DNA from 4 places in the Streptomyces sp. NBC_00887 genome. Region 3 is predicted to be linked to each of the others. Evidence: riboswitches for the same ligand, from Rfam matches in the RefSeq annotation. Region 3 holds a riboswitch; each other region holds the start of a gene.

Region 1 (3,415 bases), 2.9 Mb from region 3:
ATCGGCGGGACGGACGCCGTCCTCTCCGCGCTGGGCGCACGCTTCTCCAAAGAGAACATCACCACGTACTCGGCAAGCGCCACCGCCCTCACCCGGGCCATGGCCCGGCACGGTGTCGAACGGCTGCTCACCGTGAGCTCCAGCATCGCCGACCCCGACTGGCGGCCCACCGGCGCCCACTTCTTCAACCATGTGCTCGACCCGCTCGTCAACCGGCGCCTCGGCCGCACCCTGCACGAGGACATGCGCCGCATGGAGGCCGTGATCGGTCGTACCGACCTCGACTGGACGCTCGTCCGCCCCTCGGGCCTCTTCGAGCACCCCGCCGTCACCCGCTACCACACCGCCGAGACCAGCGCCGACGGCGTCTTCACCGCTCGTGCCGACCTCGCCGCGAGCATGCTGCGCGAGCTGGAGGAGCGGCGGTACGTCCGTACGGCCATGGGGGTCATCACCACTGCCGTGAGACCGAACATCGCCAAGCTGATCTGGAACGAGGGCGTGAAGAAGAGGTGAGCCGGGCGACTGCCGGACTGCCGGCCGCCGCAAGGGCGTTCCTCGCTCTGCCCCACACGGCCGCGCTGACCACCCTCCGCCCGGACGGGACACCGCACGCCACGCCCGTCCGCTTCACCTTCGACGCGTCCGCCGGTCTCGTCCGGGTGACCACCCGGGCGGGAGCCCGCAAGGCCCGGAACGTGGCGGCAGGTGGCGCTGCGGCCCGTGTCGCGCTCTGCCAGGCGGACGGCTTCCGCTGGCTCACTCTCGAAGGCCGGGCCGCCGTCACCGACGACCCCGCCCGCCTGGCCGAGGCCGTTCGCCGCTACACCGACCGCTACCGCACGGCCTCGCCCGCCCCGCCGGACCTGGTCGTCGTCGAGATGGCCGTCGACCGCGTCCAGAGCCTCAATCTCTGAATCTCCCGCACAGAAAGCGAAGTGACACCGCGATGCCCACCCTTCCCGTCCTCGATTCCGCCCTTCACTACCGCGAGTCCGGCGACCCCGACGGCCTGCCGTTCGTCTTCCTCCACGGCAACCCCACCTCCTCGCACCTGTGGCGGAACGTCCTGCCGGGCGTGGCCGCGCCCGGCCGCCGTCTCCTGGCCCCCGACCTCATCGGCATGGGCGACTCCGGCAAGCCCGACCTCGCCTATTCCTTCGACGACCACGCCCGCTACCTCGACGCCTGGTTCGACGCCCTCGGCCTTGCCGAGGCTGTCCTCGTCGGCCATGACTGGGGCGGAGCGCTCGCCTTCGACCGCGCAGCCCGCCTCCCGGACAGCGTGCGTGGCCTCGCCTTCACCGAGGCGATCATCAAACCGCTGGTCGGCGACGAATTCCCGTCGGCCGGAAGGGAGTTGTTTACTCTTCTGCGCACCCCGGGGGTGGGCGAGGAGATGATCCTGGAGAAGTCGCTGTTCATCGACGGGCTCCCGGGCACGCTCGCCACCCCACTGGATCCGGCCGATCTCGAGGTCTACCGCCGCCCCTTCCCGACCCCGCACAGCCGCCGCCCGATCCTGGCGTGGACGCGCATGATGCCGCTGGACTCCGAACCCGCCGACGTCGTGGCCCGCATCGAACGCTACGACGCCTGGCTGGCCGCCAGTCCCGAAGTCCCCAAGCTGCTCGCCTCGTTCGATCCCGGTCCGGGCGCGATGACCGACCAGGGGGCAGTCGCCTGGTGCGAGGAGAACATCGCGGGTCTGGAGGTCTCCCGCCACGGGCCGGCCGGCCACCACTCCCCGGAGGACCGCCCCGCGGACCTGGCCGGGGCGATCAACGTCTGGGCCGACCGCCACGGGCTGGCACGCCCGTAGACGTCCTCGAATTGCGGAAGGACGGTCACCGGCCCGTCTCCCGCCGAGGGGTGCACGCGCCTCGCTCACCGCCACCGTCGAACACCCGGGCTACGGAACCCTCGGCTGCCCCGAGCCGCCAGATCTTCGAACAGTTCCGTCAACGGCTGCACCGATGCCCCCGAAGCCGGACACGCCCGATGCGCAGATCAATTTTACTCACCCGTTCGGCGTAGACCATCCCCCTCACGGGGGACAGCTCAACTTGCGCAGTGCGCGCGGACACTGAGTGGAATTCACCGTTCCGCTGCTGGTACGAGGCCGGTCACACAGCGTCGCCTCAGCTTCGGTCCCGCCCCGTCCACCCGAACGGATCAGTCGTGATGACTCTCACAAAACAACCTTCACCGCGGAAATCCGGCAGCCCGTGAGTAAAGATCCCTGAGACGACAAGCCCCCGCCACCGCGACGGGGCGGTCCGGGCGGACGCCGAGTCCTGCCGCTGTCCGGATGCCTGGTCGACAGAAGTGGATCGGCAGGAGTGGAGGACCCGAGCACAACGGGTCGACGGGATATCCCTTCGACCCTCGGGGTGAAGCCGCCAAGTGCGGCCGGGCAACTTCGCCAGCCCGAACCCGACAGGTCATCCTTCACAGGCGGCTGACGAAGGGTTGCGCATGACTGCGCAGGTTCATGTCCCGTCTCTTTTCGCCCGGGTCGGTACGGCCTCGGTTCTCACATTCGCTGTAGGTACCACCATGCTCGCCCCCGGCCTCGTCAACGAGGCCGGGGCCGCTACCCACTCGACGAGGGCGCTCGACATCGCCGCCTCGAAGAAGGGAGCGCCCTACAGGCACGGCGCCAGCGGCCCCCACCGCTTCGACTGTTCGGGCCTCACGCTCTACGCGTTCAAGAAGGCGGGCAAGAAGCTCCCCCGCACGGCCCAGCAGCAGTACAACAAGACCCGCCACATCTCCTCGTCGCAACGGCGGCGCGGCGACCTGGTCTTCTTCCACGCGGGCCGGAGCGTCTACCACGTGGGCATCTACGCCGGCGGCGGCAAGATCTGGCACTCGCCGAAGACCGGGGCGGTGGTCCGGCTGGAACGGATCTGGTCGAAGAGCATCTGGTACGGGCGGGTCCGCTGACGGCTGCCCCCGGCTGACACCGCCGCCGGCCGTCCCTGCCAGCCCCGCAGGAGGCCGGTCCTGCCGAGTCAGTGCAGCAGGGGCCCGGTCACCAGCACGAGCCCCAGCGCGGTGAGCGCCGCGCCGCTGCCGCCCTCGATCGCGCGGGCGGTACGCGGCCGGCGCAGCCAACGGCCGAGGCGGTCCACCAGCAGGGCCACGGCCGGGAACCAGAGGAGGGCCAGCACCACGACCACGGCCGCCAGCAGCAGGGTTCTGGGAAGCGGCGGCTGCCCCTCGGGGACGAACTGGGGCAGCAGGCTGAGGAAGAGCACAGGCGCCTTCGGGTTCAGGGCGTTGGTCAGGAAGCCCTGGCGCAGTGCCCGTACCGGCCCCCGTTCGGTTGCGGGCGCCTCATCCGGTGCGGAGGCGCCCGCAACCGCCCGCCGCCGGACCGCGTACAGGGCGCTCACCCCCAGGTGGAGCA
Region 2 (3,415 bases), 1.7 Mb from region 3:
TACGGGACGGCGGCGAGGCCCGCCTCGGCTGCCGTGTCCTGGAGCTCGCCCTCGTAGGTGTCGCGCGAGACGAGGTTGTAGTGCGGCTGCAGCGCGACATAGCGGGCGAGGCCCTCGCGCTCGGAGAACTCCAGGGAGGCCCGGAGCCGCTTGGGGCTGATGTTGGAGGCGGCGATCTCGCGCACCTTGCCTTCCTTCACCAGCTGGTCGAGCGCGGTGATGATCTCCTCCACGGGGACGGTCTCGTCGTCGAAGTGCGTGTAGTAGAGGTCGATGTGGTCGGTGCCGAGCCTGCGCAGCGAGGCCTCGGCGGCGCCCTTGATGGTCGCGCCGGCGAGCCCCTTGAACTCGGGGTGGGCGCCGACCTTGGTGGCGACGACGATGTCGGAGCGGTTGGAGCGCGACGCGAGCCACTTGCCGACGAGCGTCTCCGACTCGCCGCCCTCGTTGCCCGGGGCCCAGGCGGAGTACGAGTCGGCCGTGTCGATGAAGTTGCCGCCGGCCGCGGCGTACGCGTCCAGGACGGCGAAGGACCCGTCCTCATCGGCCGTCCAGCCGAAGACGTTGCCGCCGAGTGCGAGCGGGAAGATCTGGAGGCTCGAGGAACCGAGTGTGCGGAGTGAAGTCATACCTGGAACAAACCAGTCCGCTCAGGCGACTATTCCGATGGATGCGGACCACGGGCAGACCGGCAGCCCTGACGTCGGGGGGAGCGCCAGGGCCGCCGGAGTTCAGGTGGGCCGTCCGACGGGGTTCGGATGGGCCGTCCGCCCGCGCGAACGCTCGGCGGAGAACCGGCGAGGGCTCGGCGGACACACCGCGGAGCCCTCGGACCGGGAGAACTCAGATCGAGAGACCCTTGCTGCGCAGCCAGCTCATCGGGTCGATGCCCGAGCCGTCCGCGGTGTGGACCTCCAGGTGGAGGTGAGGGCCCGTCACATTGCCGGTGGCGCCGACGCGGCCGATGGTCTCACCGGTGGTGACCCGCTGGCCGGCGGTGACGTCCATCGAGGACTGGTGGCTGTACGAGACCTCCGTACCGTCGTCCAGCTCGATGACGGTGTGGTACCCGTACGAACCCGACCAGCCCGCCGACTTCACCGTGCCGCTGTGCACGGCCTTGATCGGGGTGCCCGTCGGCGCCGCGAAGTCGAGACCGGTGTGGTAGCCGGAGGACCACATCGAACCGGCCTGGCCGAAGGTCGAGGTGATCGTGTACGAGGAGGTCGGGAGCGCGTAACTGGCGGCGAGCTTGGCGAGGCGCTCGGCCTCTGCCTTCTTCTTCGCCGCGAGCTCCGCGGCCTTCTTCTCGGCGGCGGCCTTCGCCTCGGCCTCGCTCTGCTGCTTCGCGGCTGCGGCTGCGGCCGCTTCGGCTGCTGCCTTCTCCTCGGCGGCCTTGGCCTCGGCCTCGGCTCCGGCCTGCTGCTGCTCGGCCTGCTGGAGGATGCGGGCGCGCAGCGCCTCACCGGCGTTGCTCGTGCCCTGCTCGGCCTCGGCGGCCGTGATGCCGGCCGTGGTGAGCGGGGAGGCCACGGCGACCGTGCCGTTGTCCGCCGAGTCGTCCGACATGAACGCGCTCACACCGGGCAGGGACTTGGCGTCGGGGAGATTGTCCGCGATGGAATCGGGAAGAGAAATGGAGACCGGCGGCTTGCTCTGCGCAGTGGCCATGCCACCCGCGCCGACGGCCGCGATGACGCCGACACCGAGGACGGTGGAGCTACGGGCGAGGCCGCGCTGCTTGGCTACACGGTGCCTGCCGCGTACGGGACGGATGGACTCCTCGGTGGGGTTCCATTCCTCCCACGTCCTGTCCTCGTCACCGACGGTGTCGGACCTGAAGGGTGACGGGGCCTCGGGGGCAGGCTGATTGGACGCCACGTGGGCGCACTCCTTTCCTTCCTTCTCGCCTACCGGGTTAGCTGACGGGTTCGGAGCAGGAAGGTCTCCTACGGGCCCCTCTGCCTCTCACGAGACACAGGTGTCCGATTCACCCCATGTAGGTGGTTCCCCGGTTTCCTTGCGGAATTCGGCGCTCGCGCACGGTGCCGCCTCTTGCGACGACTGGGACAACCGCGCTGCGTTATCGAACGTTAATAGACACCCGGGTCCGATTCCAAGCTGTTCCCGTTGATCATTCACAGCTTCGACATGGACTTTCAGGGGATTAACGGTCCGAAACGGGCGAGTTGAGTATTCCCCGTCGGAGCACCAGTTTCTGACGTTGCGTCACATGTTATGCGGAGCGGTGTCCTTCGACTACGCACCGTGGCAACGACTCATCCATCGCCCCGCCCCACGATCTTCACAGTCGTCCGCCGCTCCGGCTGCCCCCGCGCGGGCCGGCCGACCGCGAGCAGCGCCATGTCGTCCACGGCGCGGCCCCCCGTGTGCAGCCGCACGTCGTCGGTGAGCGCCGAGAGCAGTTCGTCGGGCCCGGGGAAGATCCGGCCGCGCAGCCGGGCCGCCGGGTCGTAGAAGACCCCGTCGGCGTCCCGCGCCTCGGAGAGACCGTCCGTGAACACCAGGAGCGTCGCCCCGGCAGGCAGCTCCCACTCGTCCGACCGGTCCGGCCACACCCCCAGGTCCATCCCGATCGGCAGCGCGGGCACGGTCGGCGCGAGCACCTCGAGCGCCCCGTCCGCGTGCAGCAGGATCGGTTCGGGGTGACCACGGTTGACGATCCGCAACCTGCCCGAACCCGCCGGGATCTCGGCGAGCACCGCGGTGACGAACCCCTCCATGGAGTCGAGCCCGCCGCGTTGGGTCCCTTCCCGCGCCAGCGCCCTCTCCAGCCGCTGCGCCACACCCTCCAGCGACAGCTCCTGCTCGGCGGCCTCCCGGAACGCCCCGATCACCACGGCCACCGCCTCCACGGCGGCCAGCCCCTTGCCCCGTACGTCCCCGACGACCAGCCGCACCCCGTGCGGGGTGTCCGCGACGGCGAACAGGTCACCGCCGACGAACTCGTCCGCCTGCGCCGCCTCGTACCGCGCCGCGACCAGCAGCCCGCCGATCCGCTCGTCCGGCGTCGGGAGCACCGCGCGCATCGCGGTCTCCGCGATGACCCGGGCCGAGGCCAGCTGCTCGTTGCTGCGCCGGACGACGCCGTTGATCACGAGGGCGAGCACGGAAACGGTGACCAGGGTGAACAGCTCGGTGACCGGGGCGACGTCCGAGATCGTGTCGTCGTACAACCGGATGGCCAGGACCGTCAGGATCGCGGCCGCGGCCGTACGGATCGTGCTCGCCAGCGAGAAGAACGGCGCGGCGATCAGCGGGGCCGCCGCGAACAGGGGGATCGCACTGACCTCGGGCGGCGTATTGAGGTCGAAGACCACCCCGGCCGCGATCATCAGTGCGGGCAGCAGACGTACGAACTGCCGGGTGCGGGCACCTCCAGCAGCTCCGCCGC
Region 3 (3,415 bases):
CGTACGGCAGCTGGTGCTCCGCAGTACCCACAGCGATCCGCTGGCCGGGCTGACGCCCCGGGAACGCACGGTCCTGCAGGAACTGGCGCAGGGCCGCACCAACGCCGCCATCGCGCAGCGGCTGCACCTGTCGCTGAGTTCGGTCGAGAAGCACCTCGGCTCCGTCTTCGACAAGCTGGAGCTGCCGAGCACCACGGAGTACAGCCGCCGGGTCCTCGCGGTGCTGCACTACCTGAAGTCGTAGGACCGGCGCAGGAGGCCGGGACACACGGACGGGTGGTGCGGATTCGTCCGAACCCGCACCACCCGTCGATCGTGCTCAGCTGTCACACAGCCGTGTGTCAGTAGGCCCCGAAGACGTTGTCGATCGAGCCGTACCGGTCTGCGGCGTAGTTGCACGCTGCGGTGATGTTGGCGACCGGGTCATAGCTGTCGGTCGACGTACCGGGCACGTGGTAGGCCTCGAAGGTCGGGTCGATGACCTGCAGCAGGCCCTTGGACGGGATGCCCGCGGCGGCGTTCGAGTCCCAGTTGTTGATGGCGAGCGGGTTGCCCGAGGACTCACGCATGATGTTGCGGTGGATGCCGTCGTAGCTGCCGGGGATGCCGTGCTCGGCCATGACCGCCAGCGACTCCTTGATCCAGCCGTCGAGGTCGTTCGTGTACGTGGCCGGCTGGGCCGCGGGAGCGGCGGCGGGCGCGCCCTGCGCGGCGAGCTTCGTGCTCGTGCGCTCCGAACGGTCGGCGCGGTCGGCGCTCTTCTCGGCGCGGTCCGAGGCGCCGGAGGCCTTGGGTTCGGCCTTACCCGACTTCGCAGCCTTGTTCTCGGCCTTGGCGCCGATGGTCAGCTTCAGACCGGGGCGAATCAGATCGGGGTTGTCGCCGACAGCCGCGCGATTGTCCTTGTACAGCTCCTGCCAGCCACCGCTCACGGAATGTCCGCGTGCGATCTTGGCGAGGGAGTCACCCAAGATCACGGAATAGGTGACGGGTGCGGACTTCTTGGCCGCAATTCCCTTTGCGGACACAGCAGTCGACGTCGACGCCTTTTCGATGGCGACCGGCTGGGCCGGTGCTGCGAAGGCGCCGGTCGCACCGATCACGGGGAGGGCCAGAGCGGCTCCGCCCGTGCTCACGGCGATGATGCCGCGGGTCAGTGAACTGGTCCTGGAACGACGGTGCTTACCCTTTGCGGGCATGGTGAATTCCTCTCCGTCGCCTGCGAAGTGAGCTGTCGGGTTCGGGCTGGAGATGCCCGGCCGCATGCGAATGCGACTTCACCCCGAGCCGATCCGGATACCGGATCGGCGCTTACCTGGGTCCCCCGCTCCTGCCGTACGTGAGTGGTCGGGTTACCGGACGGCGGCAGGATTCGGCGTTCCATCCGGAGTGAGGGTGACCGTAGGCGAGAAATAGCGAAAGGAACAAGCCCCGAATTGGTGATCACAATTCATTCGCAAGATCGATCGATGGAAATTCGTGTAATCGACCCCACACGGCGAAGCCAACTTTCTTGGCGCACAAGGGGACCGGCCGACGGCTGTCGACGTCGTCGGCGTGACAGGTGACGCTGGTCACTGAGTCCGATAAGGGCGATTTGCTCTGTGCCGAAAGATCACAGGCCGCACGATATGGGGCCTTATGAATGACGGGATCAATCCCAAGAATCGACTAAATCAGGCAAACAGCTCATTGACGTCACATCTGCGCATACCGCGGCCGTCCGTGTGGAACCGATCCACGCATGACCGACAGCGCGAGCCCCAGCACCTGGAACCCGCCGATCACCGTCCTGGCCGTACAGCCGGGAGATCCGCCCTTCCGCCTCGTGGAGATCGACGGAGAGATCGTCGGCAGGGCGACGGCGATGACCGACGTGCTCGTCATCGCCAACGCGGCCGGAATCACCGTCCATGACCTCGACGACCCCGCCACGGTGCGATGGGTGGGCGGCGACAAGCTCACCTGGCGGCCACGCTGAGCAGCGGACGGTACGTCCTGCCCGGCAGAACGTGACCCGGAGCTCGCCGCCGGGCCGAACAGCGCCCGGGAGGCGCGCCGCCTCAGCCCATCAGCCCGGCGGCGACGGTCGCACCCAGTTCCCAGCACGCCTCGATGTCGGCCTTGCCCGGCTCGCCCGTGACTTTCACGGCGTCGGCCGTACGGCGCCATCCCAGGCCGGTCGTGATCGACTCCATGGCCCGCAGGGCGCCGGTGACGTCGCTGCCGCCGTGCACGTAGTAGCCGAAGGGCCGGCCGCGCGTCGCGTCCAGGCACGGGTAGTAGACCTGGTCGAAGAAGTGCTTGAGGGCGCCGGACATGTAGCCGAGGTTCGCCGGGGTCCCGAGGAGGTAGCCGTCGGCGGCGAGTACGTCGGAAGCGGTGGCGGAGAGCGCCGCGCGCCGTTCGACCCTGACCCCTTCGATCTCCTCCGTGGTCGCACCGGAGACGACGGCTTCGAACAGCGCCTGACAGTTCGGCGAGGGCGTGTGATGCACGATCAGCAGAGTGGCCACACCCAGGACCCTGCCGCCCGGAACCGCCGACTGCAAGCGAGGCACGCGCCGGCGGTGTGCACGGCTCGTCTGCGCGGCGTCCGGAGTCGCCCCGCAGGAGGCGGGTACCGCCTCGGCGTTGGCCTGCACGTCCCAGCAGATCGGCGGCGCCGCAGGCCTCGCGCTGCTCGTCGCGCTGGCGACCGCCGGCCTGCCCGGGGACGCCCCGGCCATCGTGGACGTCGCCGACGGTCTGCGCACCGCGATGTGGGTCGGCGGTGCGGCCTCGATCATCGGGGGCCTTCTCGCCTTCACTCCCGGGAAGCCGGGGACTCCCGGACCCCGGCCCGCCGTCGAGGCGCCGAGTCCGGCGATCGACGAGGTCGGGGCGCGCAGCAGCGGCTGATGGGCCTGCCCCCGACGGTTCATGGCCGGAGCCTCCCCCGGCGCCGGCCATGAACCCTTATCCTGTTCTGCCACCACCAGCACGCCCCGCCCCCCGACTTGGTGACCTCATGTCTCAGCAGCACACACATGACGACTCCTGGATACGGCGCTTCGCGCCCACCGCGCAGAGCACGGCCCAGCTCGTCTGCTTTCCGCACGCGGGAGGGTCGGCGGGGTACTTCCGCCTCCTGGCCCACGCCCTCGCACCCGGGATCGACACACTGGCCATCCAGTACCCAGGGCGTCAGGACCGGCACGGGGAGCCGCTCCTCGACAGCGTGAAGGGGCTGGCCGACGCCGCCTTCGCCGTCCTGCGCCACCGGCTCGACCCCCCCTTCGCCTTCTTCGGCCACAGCCTGGGTGCAGTCGTCGCCTTCGAGGTGGCCCGCCGGTTCGAGCAGCAGACATCGCACGGACCGGTACGGCTCTTCGCCTCCTCCCGCCGGGCGCCGTCGATCGCACGCAAAGGGACG
Region 4 (3,415 bases), 2.7 Mb from region 3:
GCCGACCTGGCCAGCCGCTCGCAGCAGATATCCGTGGCGGAGAAGGTGCTCGACGACCAGGGGGTGACGGCGTGGGCCAGCTGCGCGGTGATCTCCGGGCTCGCGCTCGACAACACGCTCCCGGGTGTCGACCCGGGCAGTGAGCCGACCACCGAGCCGTCGGACACAGCGACCCCGTCCGACGACGCGTCGGCCACCCCCTCGTCCGATGCGTCGGGCAACGCGAGCGGGAACAGGAACACGGACAACCGCGGTGGCGAAACCGGCAAAGCCGACAAGTCGACCGGATCCGACAAGCCTGACTCCTTCCCCTCGCCCGAGACGTCCGAGACCTCTGACGGCTCGACGGGAGCGCCGGGCGGCAAGCACCGCGGCACCCCGGCCCCGGAGGCGAGCGCCGGAACGGGCTCGACGGACGGGCGCGAGTCCGGCCGGCACGCGTCGCGCGGTGACGCCGACGCGCGCGACGGCGGCGACGGCACCTACACCGTCCGCACGGGCGACAACCTCTGGGCGATCGCGGACGCGCAGGAACTGCCCGGCGGCTGGACGGCGCTCTACGAGGCCAACAAGGACGAGCTGGGCTCCGACCCGGACCTGATCCTTCCCGGACAGAACCTCGACCTGGGCGCACAGGCGGACGAGAAGACCGCCGGGGCCGGTGCGGAAGCCGCTGCCGGCAACTGATCCAATTCGGGAAAACACCCCAAATCCGGGGGCAGTTCAGAGGCCTATGTCCACTTATGTCTAAGTGAGACATGGGTCTCTTTGCGTCAACTCACGCTTCTTGCCCGCCCGGTTCGCCGGCGATGCCTCCGACCTGCGAAAACGATCCTTCACCTGGTGCGGGTAAGGGCTGATTGTCCGTGATGTCCATCTTTGAATGTGGGGGTTGCCTATGTCTACGGTCGGAACCGCTCGCACCGCGGGCACCTTCGACCGTCACGCCGAATCCTGCCGTCGGTCGAAGGGATCGACGCGTAAAGCGCCGTAGGCAGGAGCGGGGGACCCAGGTAAGTGCCGGACCCGGCCGTCGGAAGACGGGCGAGGGCCGGCTCGGGGTGAAGTCGCTTGCCAGTGCGAGCGACCGGGCAACTCACAGGCCCGAACCCGACAGCTCACCTCGTAGGCGTCGGTGAGGAGAACCATGCTGCTTTCGAGCAAGGGCAAGCACCGTCGCCCGTCCAAGGCCGTCCGTATCGCCACCCTGGCCGGCGTCACCGGTGCCGCGGTCGCCGTCCCGCTGATGGGCGCGACCGGTGCCTCCGCCGCCTCCGTCGCCACGTGGGACGCCGTCGCGCAGTGCGAGTCCGGTGGCAACTGGTCCATCAACACGGGCAACGGCTACTACGGCGGTCTGCAGTTCTCGCAGTCCAGCTGGGCAGCCGCCGGCGGTACGCAGTTCGCCGCCCGCGCCGACCTGGCCAGCAAGGCCCAGCAGATCACCGCAGCCGAGAAGCTCCTCGACCTGCAGGGCCCGGGCGCCTGGGCCTGCGCCGGCGCCGGCGGCCTGACCGACGACGGTGTGGACCCGGGTGTCGACGCCTCCGCGACGGGCGCCGACAAGGCCGCCCAGCCGGAGCGCAAGGCCGAGCAGCCCACCACGCGCAGCGAGAAGCGCACCGCCCCCGAGGCGTCGAAGACCGTCACGACCCCGACCGGCGACAAGGTCAAGAAGGGTGACGGCGAGTACAAGGTGAAGGCAGGCGACACCCTGAGCACGATCGCCGACGCGAAGAAGGTCAAGGGCGGCTGGCAGAAGCTGTTCAAGCTCAACGACGACATCGTCGAGGACGCCGACCTGATCTTCCCGGGTCAGCAGCTCCACCTGAAGTAGTCCCGGGTCTCTCCTCCCCGAAGGCTTCAGGGCCGCGGGAGGGTGTCCGGCGGCACCCGACGCGTTCCCTCCCGGCCCGGCGCACTCACCCCCGTGTGCGCCGGGCCGGGGTCGTTTCCGCGGTGTGCCGCAGGGGCGCACCGCGGACGGGATCGTTCAACTCTTGTGGTTACTGGTCAGTAGATTTCTGGACCTTTGCCCGGAATGCAGGCCCTTGGGTCCTTTTTCGTCCCAGGGGACGGGCGGTCGGCCGATGCAGGGGGCCGAGCCGGTTAGGCTCGGGGCGCAAGGCCACAGTGACCCTGCACAACCAGCGTCATATCCCAGAAGGAGATGCCTCGTGCCGTCCATCGACGTCGTCGTAGCCAGGGAAATCCTCGACTCCCGGGGCAACCCCACGGTCGAGGTCGAGGTTGGCCTCGACGACGGCAGCACGGGACGTGCTGCCGTTCCGTCCGGCGCCTCCACCGGTGCGTTCGAGGCCATTGAGCTTCGCGACGGTGACCCCAACCGCTACCACGGCAAGGGTGTCGAGAAGGCCGTCCTCGCCGTCATCGAGCAGATCGGCCCGGAGCTCGTCGGTTACGACGCCACCGAGCAGCGCCTCATCGACCAGGCGATGTTCGACCTCGACGCCACCGAGAACAAGGGCTCCCTCGGCGCCAACGCCATCCTCGGCGTCTCGCTGGCCGTGGCCCACGCCGCGTCCGAGGCGTCCGACCTGCCGCTGTTCCGCTACCTCGGCGGCCCGAACGCGCACCTGCTGCCCGTTCCGATGATGAACATCCTGAACGGCGGCTCGCACGCCGACTCCAACGTGGACATCCAGGAGTTCATGATCGCGCCGATCGGCGCCGAGTCCTTCTCCGAGGCCCTTCGCTGGGGCGCGGAGATCTACCACACGCTGAAGAAGGTCCTGAAGACCAAGGGCCTGTCCACCGGTCTCGGTGACGAGGGCGGCTTCGCCCCGAACCTCGAGTCCAACCGCGCCGCCCTGGACCTGATCCTCGAAGCCGTCAAGGAAGCCGGCTACGTTCCGGGCCGCGACATCGCGCTCGCTCTCGACGTCGCCGCGTCCGAGTTCTACAAGGACGGCGTCTACGAGTTCGAGGGCAAGTCCCGCTCGGCCGCCGAGATGACCGAGTACTACGAGGAGCTCGTCTCCGCGTACCCGCTGGTCTCCATCGAGGACCCGCTGTACGAGGACGACTGGGCCGGCTGGAAGGTCATCACCGACAAGCTCGGCGGCAAGGTGCAGATCGTCGGTGACGACCTGTTCGTCACCAACCCCGAGCGCCTGGCCCGTGGCATCGAGGAGGGCTCGGCCAACGCCCTGCTCGTCAAGGTCAACCAGATCGGTTCGCTGACCGAGACCCTGGACGCCGTCGAGCTGGCCCAGCGCAACGGCTTCAAGTGCATGATGTCCCACCGCTCCGGTGAGACCGAGGACGTCACGATCGCCGACCTCGCCGTCGCCGTGAACTGCGGCCAGATCAAGACCGGCGCCCCGGCCCGCTCGGACCGTGTCGCCAAGTACAACCAGCTGCTGCGCATCGAGGAGATCCTCGACGACGCCGC

Evidence for each region. Region 3 has a riboswitch for cyclic di-AMP ahead of OG844_RS17930 (transglycosylase SLT domain-containing protein). Riboswitches for the same ligand answer to the same signal wherever they lie in the genome.
Region 1: it holds a riboswitch for cyclic di-AMP, as region 3 does, so the genes downstream of both, OG844_RS04935 (C40 family peptidase) here and OG844_RS17930 (transglycosylase SLT domain-containing protein) in region 3, are expected to answer to the same signal.
Region 2: it holds a riboswitch for cyclic di-AMP, as region 3 does, so the genes downstream of both, OG844_RS25785 (M23 family metallopeptidase) here and OG844_RS17930 (transglycosylase SLT domain-containing protein) in region 3, are expected to answer to the same signal.
Region 4: it holds a riboswitch for cyclic di-AMP, as region 3 does, so the genes downstream of both, OG844_RS30590 (transglycosylase family protein) here and OG844_RS17930 (transglycosylase SLT domain-containing protein) in region 3, are expected to answer to the same signal.

The regions. Positions count from the first base shown of each region.
Region 1 covers NZ_CP108788.1:1,091,592-1,095,006, forward strand. The annotation lists gene OG844_RS04920 (NAD(P)-dependent oxidoreductase) at 1-516, shown strand, start outside; gene OG844_RS04925 (pyridoxamine 5'-phosphate oxidase family protein) at 513-917, shown strand; gene OG844_RS04930 (haloalkane dehalogenase) at 950-1,822, shown strand; cyclic di-AMP (ydaO/yuaA leader) riboswitch at 2,303-2,476, shown strand; gene OG844_RS04935 (C40 family peptidase) at 2,479-2,949, shown strand; gene OG844_RS04940 (LysE family translocator) at 3,018-3,415, opposite strand, start outside.
Region 2 covers NZ_CP108788.1:5,645,685-5,649,099, forward strand. The annotation lists gene OG844_RS25780 (aldo/keto reductase) at 1-629, opposite strand, end outside; gene OG844_RS25785 (M23 family metallopeptidase) at 844-1,881, opposite strand; cyclic di-AMP (ydaO/yuaA leader) riboswitch at 1,893-2,045, opposite strand; gene OG844_RS25790 (PP2C family protein-serine/threonine phosphatase) at 2,280-3,415, opposite strand, start outside.
Region 3 covers NZ_CP108788.1:3,944,248-3,947,662, forward strand. The annotation lists gene OG844_RS17925 (response regulator) at 1-244, shown strand, start outside; gene OG844_RS17930 (transglycosylase SLT domain-containing protein) at 342-1,199, opposite strand; cyclic di-AMP (ydaO/yuaA leader) riboswitch at 1,204-1,388, opposite strand; gene OG844_RS17935 (hypothetical protein) at 1,745-1,981, shown strand; gene OG844_RS17940 (flavodoxin family protein) at 2,064-2,516, opposite strand; gene OG844_RS17945 (hypothetical protein) at 2,509-2,901, shown strand; gene OG844_RS17950 (thioesterase II family protein) at 3,011-3,415, shown strand, end outside.
Region 4 covers NZ_CP108788.1:6,682,473-6,685,887, forward strand. The annotation lists gene OG844_RS30585 (transglycosylase family protein) at 1-687, shown strand, start outside; cyclic di-AMP (ydaO/yuaA leader) riboswitch at 977-1,147, shown strand; gene OG844_RS30590 (transglycosylase family protein) at 1,148-1,837, shown strand; gene eno (phosphopyruvate hydratase) at 2,178-3,415, shown strand, end outside.